DNA from 2 places in the Affinirhizobium gouqiense genome. Region 1 is predicted to be linked to the other one. Evidence: riboswitches for the same ligand, from Rfam matches in the RefSeq annotation. Region 1 holds a riboswitch; the other holds the start of a gene.
What was found. A riboswitch is a leader RNA that binds a small molecule or an ion and turns the genes downstream of it on or off. The one in region 1 is predicted to bind thiamine pyrophosphate.
Positions count from the first base shown of each region.

Region 1 (4,499 bases):
CGATACTGGATGAGCGTCGCACCATTGCGGGCCGCCAGGCCGGCGAGCACCTCGAGCGGAGCAATGTCGAGCAGGGATGCATCCAGAATGGCGTTCAGCCGATAATCAATCATTCTCATCATCTATCCTCGCGCGGTGCGACAGGTCGTCCGGAGACAGCGTTGCCAGAGCATCCAGAAAGGCCGGCTCGAAGGTTCCCGGCCCCAGCGCGCGGCCGGCCGCCAGTTCCGCCGAGACACCGGTGACCGCCAGAGCAGCGGCGGCTGCATGCAGGGCATTGCGGTCCACCGCCAGAAATGCGGCAATCACGCCGCCACAAAGGCAGCCGGTTCCGGTGACCTTGGCCATCAGCGGATGGCCGTTTCGGACGGCAAGCCGATGGGCGCCGTCCTGCAGATGATCGACAGGCCCGGTTTCAATGCGTAGGCTCGCCCGCGTATCGCCAATTACCGCCATTTCCGCTTTGTTGCCGCGCACGACGGTGGGTCCGAGCATGATCAATTCCCGCGCGAAGGCGAGACGACCCGGCGAATAATCGCAATGCACCGGATCCAGGATCCATGGCTTGCCGGCCGCATTGGCCACCTCCACCGCCATGCCAATCACCCGTCGCCGCGCCTGATCGAGCGTGCCCAGATTGACCACGAGGGCATCGACTTTGGCCACGAAGTCGGCAATCTCCTCTTCCGACGAGGTCATGGAGGGAACCGCCCCGACGGCGGTCAGGCCGTCGGCGGCGAATTTCTGCACGACGGTGTTCATCAGCGCATGGACGCGCGGCCGTCGGCGCCGCACTTCGGCGAGAAGCGAGGCGGCTTTGCCGATGTGCGAAACTTTACCGGCACCCGGATATGTCATGCCATTGCTCATTTCAGTTCCACTGCAAGATCATCGGGCTTCGGCGCCGCGGGAATGAGCTTGGCCTCCGCCATGAAGCGGCCGAAGCGCTCGTAGCGACCACGGTCCAGCGCGGCGGGACGCTTGGCAAATCGCGGCAGCGTATCGAAATAGGCGGTCCTGTTCAGCGCGTTGTCGAGATCGGGATGCGCCTTTACGAACAGGTTCCAGCCCTCCTCCGGGTGGTTTGTGAGATAAATCGTCGCCTTTTCGACGGCTTGCAGGAAACGCGGCAGCCGATCGTCCGAAACAAGCTCCGGCCGGGTGACGTAGATCAACTCGTCATAAGCGGGAACGCCGTGTTCTTCGGGAAAAAAGGCAATGCCCGGATGCCCTTCGAGGCGCATTTGAGTCAGTTCGAAATTGCGAAAACCACCGACGGTCGCATCCACCTTGCCGCCGATCAGCGAGGGAGACAGCGAGAAATTCACATTCACCAGCTCGACATTCTTCAACTCGACGCCCTGCGATGCCAGCATCCGTTGCAGCATCACATTTTCGAACCCGGCGACAGAATAGCCGACGCGTTTGCCGTCAAGGTCCTTCAGGCTCTTGATCGGGCCATCGGCAAGAACGGTCACGGTGTTGAGCGGCGTTTCGACAAGTGTGCCGAAGCGGACCAGTGGCACGCCGGCGGCGTGATCGAAATAGAGATTGGGCTGGTAATGAATGCCGATATCGGCCTGGGATGTCGCCACCAGACGCGGCACGGCGGAGGGATCGGCAGGCGCGACCAGGCTCACATCCAGGTCCTGCTCGGCGAAATAACCGAGTTCCTGCGCCACCACCATGGGCGCATGATCGGGATTGACGAACCATTCCAAGAGAACGGAGAGCTTGTCCTCGGCACTTGCCGAAAGAGGCGCAAGGCTGGTGACGGCGCAGAGCGCCGCAGCAATGAAGAACCGTCTCATGATGTGGAAAACCTTTCAGGATGGGAGATAACACGGGGCGCCTGCTCTCGGGCCCAGGGGGCAAGGCCGGCGGTCAGGCGGTCGACAAGGAGCCGAAGGAGAACGGAAAACAGCGCCAGGATCAGCATGGCGGCGAATAATTGGTCGGCCTGCATGCGGGCATTAGCCTGGATCATGATGAAGCCGAGACCGCCCGCCGCGCCAACCCACTCCCCCACGACGGCGCCCAGCGGCGCCAGCGGGGCCGCCACACGCAGGCCGGAAATCAGTGAGGGCAGCGCCAGCGGCAATCGGATATGCGCCAGGATCTGCCAATGGCTGGCCGGTGTCAGCGAGGCGGCATCGAGTATGTCGGGATCGGTGCGGTTCAGCCCATCGGCAAAGGCGGATGCGACGGGAAAGAAGATGATGATCACCGTCATCACGACCTTGGAGGAAAGACCGAAGCCGAACCACAGGACCAGGACGGGCGCCAGGACGAAGACTGGCAGCGCCTGCAGCACCAGGACGACCGGCCAGACGAACTGACCGACCCGCGGAAGCGCGGCAAGAAGAAGGGCCGTGGTAAATCCCATCAGGCTGCCGGCTGCCAGGCCGAAGAGGATTTCGGTTGCGGTGATCAGGCCGTGGCGAAGCAGGAATTCGGGCTGCTGCAGGAACACGCCGGCGACCGCCTGCGGGGACGGCAAAAGATAGCGTGGCGGCGCCAGGAAGTGAACAACCCCCTGCCAGACCAGAATAAGCGCCGCAAGCGCGCAGACCGCTTGAGTGGCTCGCATCGGCTCAGACTGGCGCGGCGGCGCGAAAGGGACGAGTTTGGAAGGATCGGGCCGGGCCCGGACGCAGATAATCAGACATGAGGCGATCTCCAAACCTTGCAGTGCGGAGATCCAGGTGAAGCGAAGAAGAGAAAGGGCGCGGTGATCGACAGGATCAGGTGACGCTTTTCCGTTCCTACGCCGGTATGACCCGGATCAGGTTCAAGGGTCCGGCTCACCGCCATCTCAGCATCGTACGATGCCCCCCTCGGAATGGCGGTGACCATCCTGCAAACCAAGCGGCTTGTCAATCTCTGTGGTTAAGCCTTGTTGCATGCAGTGTCGCGATTGCGGGAAAAGCCTTGCCGGGATAACTAGAGCGAATGGCTTTCAGGTTTGTTCACACTGCCGATCTTCATCTTGATTCGCCGCTCCGCTCGCTATCCATGCGTCATGAAGAGCTGGCCGCCCTGATCGGCGATTCCACCCGCCAAGCACTGATCCGGATCGTCGATCTGTGTCTGAGCGAACAGGTGGACGCCCTGATCATTGCCGGCGACCTCTACGACGGCGAGCAGACTTCAATGAAGACTGCCCGGTTCCTCGCCACCCAGATGCAGCGGCTGCACGAGGCGGGCATAGAGGTCTACAAGATCCGCGGCAATCACGATGCGATGTCGAAGATCACCCAGGAACTCGTCCTGCCGCCGTCGGTCAAGATCTTCACCGGCCGCGCCGAGGCGGTGGAGATGGCCCGTGGCGGCCTCAACATCGCCGTGCACGGGCTGAGCTTCGCCAAGCCGCAGGCGCCGGAAAGCCTTTTGCCGAAGTTCAAGGCGCCGGTACCGGGCGCGGTCAATATCGGCATCATGCATACCAGCCTCGCCGGCGCCCCCGGCCATGACGCCTATGCGCCCTGCTCGCTGCCCGATCTGCATCGCGCCGGCTTCGATTACTGGGCGCTCGGCCATATCCACCAAAGGACCCATCATGCCGGCGAACGAACCGTCATCATGCCCGGCATGCCGCAGGGACGGGATATTAACGAGGCTGGAGAGAAATCCGTCTCGCTCGTCACCGTCCATGATGATGGGTCGATCCGCGTGGAGGAAAGGCTGACGAGCCTTGCGCAATTCGCGCGGGTGTCGCTCGATGTATCGCCCGCGCAAGACTGGCGCCAGCTGGTGGATCAGATCGGCGCAGCGCTGGAGGCCGAACGGGAGCGGACCCGCTCGGAGCATCTGGTGGCGCGCCTGCGCCTCACCGGCACGTCGCCGCTGGCATTTGCCATGCGCCGCGACCGCGATCTGCTGCAGGCCGATAGCGAGCAGCGGGCCGAGCGGACCGGCCGCACCTGGATCGAAAAGATCGAGCTCGATCTGCGAAGGCCGCAGACCGCGCGCGCCGCGGCAAGCACCGCCGACCCGGTGCTGGAACTCGGCGCCCTGATGCGCGAGGATGTCACGACCTCCGAGGCCTTCCGGCAGGAGGTGCGCGAGATGGTGCAGAGCCTGCTGGACGATCTGCCACCGGAAAGCCGGCGCTTTGCCGGCCAGGACGAGGCGGCGCTTGATGCTTTCGTCGAGACGATCATCCGCGAGGGCGGCGAAGACCTGATCGCCCGCCTGGCCGCTGCCCTTGACGAGCCATCCTGATGCGGCTGAAACGTCTCGATCTCACGCGCTACGGCAAGTTCACCGAACGGGTTCTCGATTTCGGCCTGGCAATCGCCGGACGTCCCGATCTGCATATCGTCTACGGCCTCAACGAAGCGGGCAAGTCCACTGCCTTCTCGGCCTATCTTGATCTGCTGTTCGGCATTCCGGAACGCAGCCCTTATAATTTCCTGCATGCCTATGGCGCCATGCAAATTGGCGGCGTTTTGGAGGTGGAAGGCCGGGAGCATGAACTGGTGCGGCTGAAACAGCGC
Region 1 is NZ_CP129381.1:253,744-258,242, reverse strand. It holds gene thiE (thiamine phosphate synthase) at 1-119, opposite strand, end outside; gene QTJ18_RS02565 (hydroxyethylthiazole kinase) at 106-858, opposite strand; gene QTJ18_RS02560 (ABC transporter substrate-binding protein) at 867-1,811, opposite strand; gene QTJ18_RS02555 (ABC transporter permease) at 1,808-2,590, opposite strand; TPP riboswitch at 2,746-2,848, opposite strand; gene QTJ18_RS02550 (metallophosphoesterase family protein) at 2,953-4,224, shown strand; gene QTJ18_RS02545 (ATP-binding protein) at 4,224-4,499, shown strand, end outside.

Region 2 (4,499 bases), on a different replicon from region 1:
GCCGTAAGGTTCACGACGGGGCGGAGGAGGAGGAACCAGCCGGTCCCAAGGACGACGGGCGGGACCAGCAGGACCAGCGATGACAGGACGGCCAGCAGCGCTGAAAAGGCGCCGAGCGCCCGGCTGGGCCGCCGGCGTGTTTGCACGACCGAGCGTGAGAGAATGATACCGCTCGCCAGACCCAGCGACAGAAAGGCGGCCGTGACTGCGATCGACAGGCTGGTTTTGCCTGCCTGCCAGACCTCCGGAAGGGTCAGAAGCCGCGCGAGATCGGCACGCAGGCCGGCGACCAGGATCGACAGGAGCGGCAGCACGAGGAAGAGCGTCGCAAGGGCAATCACCGTTGCATCGACGATTACGGCCGCCCGGCCTTGCGCATCGAAGCGGCGAATGGCACGCCCCTCGCTGGCACCGGTGGAGGCCTTCGGGGCAAGCCAGAAGAGCAGGCAGAGGATGAGGCCCGTCAGAAGGATCTGCAGCAGGGCCAGCGATACGGCGCGCGGCGGATCGAAGTCGAAACGCAGCGCCTGGTAGATCGCCACCTCGAGCGTCGTGGCGGCAGGTCCGCCGCCAAGCACCAGGACGAGGGTGAAGCTGGTGGCGCAGAGCATGAAGACAAGGCTCGCGACACCCGGAATGACGCGCAGTAAAGCGGGCGCTTCGATAAAGCGCAGCACAGACCAGGGGCTCATGCCAAGGCTGGCGGATAGCCGCCAATATTCCGCCGGCAGGCGCTCGATGGCGGTCAGCAGGAGCCGCGCGGCAAGCGGCAGGTTGAAGAAGACATGCGCAAGCAGGATGCCCCCAAGCCCGTAGAGGCTGATCGGCTGCTGAAGCCCTAACGCCGCCAGAGCATCGTTGACCAGCCCCTGCCTACCAAAAATGCCGATCAGTCCCAAGGCGCCGATCAGGGCCGGCAGCCCCATAGGCACAGCCATCAAACGGAGGATGACGGTGCGGCTCACGAAACGCGGTCGTCTGGCGAGAGAGATGGCGACCGGAACCGCAAGACCCACCGAAAGAAGCGTCGACAGGATAGCCTGCAGCAGGGTGAAGCGCAGGATCTCCAGCGTATAGGCGTCGAAGATCGCGCCGGCCCCGGTGCCGGTGCCGGGAACGGCCAGGAGCAGCGATGCCGTCGGCAAGGTGACGAAGATGCCGATCAGCGCAAGGCTTGCCGCGCCGGCGGTGAGGCCGCGCTTGAATTGCGCCTCTGTCAGCATCAGGCGGTCACCCCATGCGCCTTGCCATGCCGGTTCCGTGCAAACGGCAACCGCATCTGGCCTATTGCCTGCTCATGGCCGTCAGCCATTCACGGATCCAGGCCTGTCGGTTCCCAGCCACGTCTGCCGGCGGCATCAGAAATGTCTTCGCCGGCTTGATCAGCGCGGAAAAAGCCTCAGGCAACGGATCGGCGGTCGCCGCAACCGGCATCATCCAATTGGTGGTCGGAATGATGGACTGGAATTCGGGAGACAGCGTGAAGGCCAGGAAATCCTTTGCCAGTTGCGGATGTCTTGCCGATTTCAGCATTCCCGACACTTCGATCTGAATATAGTGTCCTTCGGCAAAGGGCGCGGCCTGATAGCGGTCCGACTTCTCCTCCACCATGTGATAGGCGGGAGAGGTGCTGTAGGAGAGGACCATCGGCGCCTCGCCCTTGGTGAAGAGGCCATAGGCTTCCGACCAGCCGGGCGTCACGGTCAGAATGCGATCCGTGAGCTTGGCCCAGGCCTGGTCCGCCTGATCGCCATAGATCGACTTTATCCATAGCAGCAGGCCCAGGCCAGGCGTCGAGGTGCGGGGATCCTCGATAACCAGTTTTTGTGCCGGATCGCCCTCCACCAGTTCCTTCATGCTTTTGGGCGGCGTCTTGATGGCCTGCGTGTCGTAGACCACGGCGAAATAGCCGTAATCATACGGGACGAAGCTGTCGTCCTCAAAGCCGCCCGGGATGGTGACAGCCGCCATCTCGATGCCGTGCGGCTGAAACAGTCCGCTATCCTTCGCCTCCTGGATCAGGTTGGTATCGAGGCCGAGCGCGATATCCGCCTCGCCGCCGGCCCCTTCGAGTTTCAGCCGCGTCAGAAGCGCGACGCCATCTGCCACGCCGACGAAATTGACCGTGCATTGGCAGGTGCGTTCGAAGGCGGCCTTGACCTTCGGGCCAGGCCCCCAATCCGCCAGGAAGCTTTCATAGGTATAGACGGTCAGAACCGGTGGCTCCTCCGCCCGCGCGGGCAGGACGCCAAGAAGGGTGGTCAATGCTGTGAAGGAATAGGCAAGCCATCTGCGCATCAGCGCCTCCATATCTCGTCAAAACGGGGAATAGGCGCTGATCGTGAGCCGTCTAATCCCTCCGCCGGTGCTAACCGGATCAGGTTCTTCGGGTTGGCATGGCCTCTCAGCCGCGCAAGGCGGCACCCCGTTAGAGCAGCAAAGATGTAGCTTCAGCCCGCGGCTTTGACAAGTGGCGGATGTGATGATGCGGATGACGCATAGGGATCAACCCTTTGCCTGCGCAGCAAGGGTCAATGGAAAAGACCGGGCCAACGGAAACGTCTGTCCCGGCGGCACCGGCGCAGGGCGCCTTCAGTGATGGGTGTGGGAAAACACCTTCAGGCCGTTGGGAACAACCGCGGCCCAACCATTGCGGTTCGCCAGCGCGTAATCGATGCATTCCTCGATCACCTGCGGCATGACGGGCTTGGTCAAGACGCCCAGCGAGCAATCGGCGCGACCGCGAAGCTGCTCCGGATTGGCCGTCATGAAGATCACGGTGATGCCGTAACGCTCGGCAAGTTCGCGTGCGATCGCCGGTCCCGTCGCGCCGTCGGCGAGATTGACATCCACCAGCGCGACATCGGCTTCTGCCGCCAGAGCAAGTGCCTTGTCCCGGCCCGTGGCAAGTCCGGCGACGGTCAGGCCCATGCCTTCGATAATATCGGCGACATCCAGCGCGATCAGGAACTCGTCCTCAACGATGAGGACCCGCTGATCCCTAGCTGTCTCTTCCAGCCGACGACTCATAACATTTGCCGACATGGTCTGCCCTCTGCTCGTTAATCCCAGCGTATCTGCCAGCGTCTCCGAATGAGCGCGCTATTGTCAGTCGAACGGCGATGTCAGAATTTTGTTCCGGCTCCGGACGATTAATGAAAACAATAACTAGTTGTTAATACTGAGAATCTGGCTTTTAGCCCTCAAGTTCCTCGCGCAGCATCTCCAATTCCAGCCATTCTTCCTCCATCTTTGCCAGGCGGGTGCGCAGGCCTTCCAGCTCGCCGGCAATGCGATGGAAGGCCGCCGGGTCCTTGGTAAAGAGGGTCGGATCAGCCATTTTCGCCTCGCGCGCGGCAATCTCGGCTTCGACCTTCTCCATCTCCTTCGGCAGGGTTTCCAGCGCGAATTTCTGCTTGTAGGACAGCTTGGCCTTTGCCTTCGGCGCTTGCACGGCGGCAGTGGCGGAGCCGTCTGCCTTGGCCTTCTCCGCCTTGCGCCTCTCGTCCAGCGCTCCTTTGCGCTGCGCCATCATGTCCGTGTAGCCGCCGGCATATTCGATCCAGCGGCCGTCGGGCATGTCCGGATCGGCCGGCGCAATGGTGGAGGTCACGGTACGGTCAAGGAAATCGCGGTCATGGCTGACGAGGATGACGGTGCCATTATAGCCCGATACGATTTCCTGCAGCAGATCCAGCGTCTCGATGTCCAGGTCGTTGGTCGGCTCGTCAAGGATCAAGAGGTTGGAAGGCTTGGCCATGATCCGCGCCAGGATCAGCCGGGCGCGCTCGCCGCCGGACAGGTTCTTGATCGGCGTGCGCATCTGTTCCGGCTGGAACAGGAAATCTTTCATATAGCCCGCCACATGTCGCTGTTCGCCGTTGACCAGGAGGGTCTCGCCGCGCCCGTCGGTCAGATAATGGCTGAGGCTGTCGTCCAGATTCAGGTCCTCGCGCTTCTGGTCCAAAGTGGCGATGTCCAGATTGGTGCCGAGCTTGATCACGCCCGAATCGGGTGCGAGCTGGCCCGTCAGCATTTTCAAGAGCGTCGTCTTGCCGGCGCCGTTCGGTCCCACGAGGCCGATGCAATCGCCCCGGTGCACCCGGATCGAGAAGGGGGAAACGATCTGGCGATCGCCATAGCGCTTGGTGATCTGATCCGCCTCGATCACCAGCTTGCCGCTTTCCTTGCCTTCGGTCATGGCAGCCTGAATTGTGCCCTGCGGGCCGCGATGGCCGCGATATTGCGAGCGCAGCGATTGCAACTCGCCGAGGCGACGCATATTGCGCTTGCGCCTGGCGGTCACGCCGTAGCGCAGCCAATGCTCCTCCCGCTCGATCTGGCGCCCCAGCTTGTGCTGCTCCAGCTCCTCGGCCTCCAGCACCTCGTCGCGCCAGGCCTCGAAATGGGCAAAGCTGCGGTCCATGCGCCGCGATGTGCCGCGGTCCAACCAGACGACGGCCGTCGATACCCGTTCGAGAAATCGCCGGTCGTGCGAG
Region 2 is NZ_CP129382.1:2,572,458-2,576,956, reverse strand. It holds gene thiP (thiamine/thiamine pyrophosphate ABC transporter permease) at 1-1,223, opposite strand, end outside; gene thiB (thiamine ABC transporter substrate binding subunit) at 1,285-2,298, opposite strand; TPP riboswitch at 2,338-2,438, opposite strand; gene QTJ18_RS20640 (response regulator) at 2,593-3,045, opposite strand; gene QTJ18_RS20635 (ABC-F family ATP-binding cassette domain-containing protein) at 3,197-4,499, opposite strand, start outside.
Region 2: linked by a shared signal. The riboswitch ahead of thiB (thiamine ABC transporter substrate binding subunit) and the one ahead of QTJ18_RS02555 (ABC transporter permease) in region 1 are both predicted to bind thiamine pyrophosphate.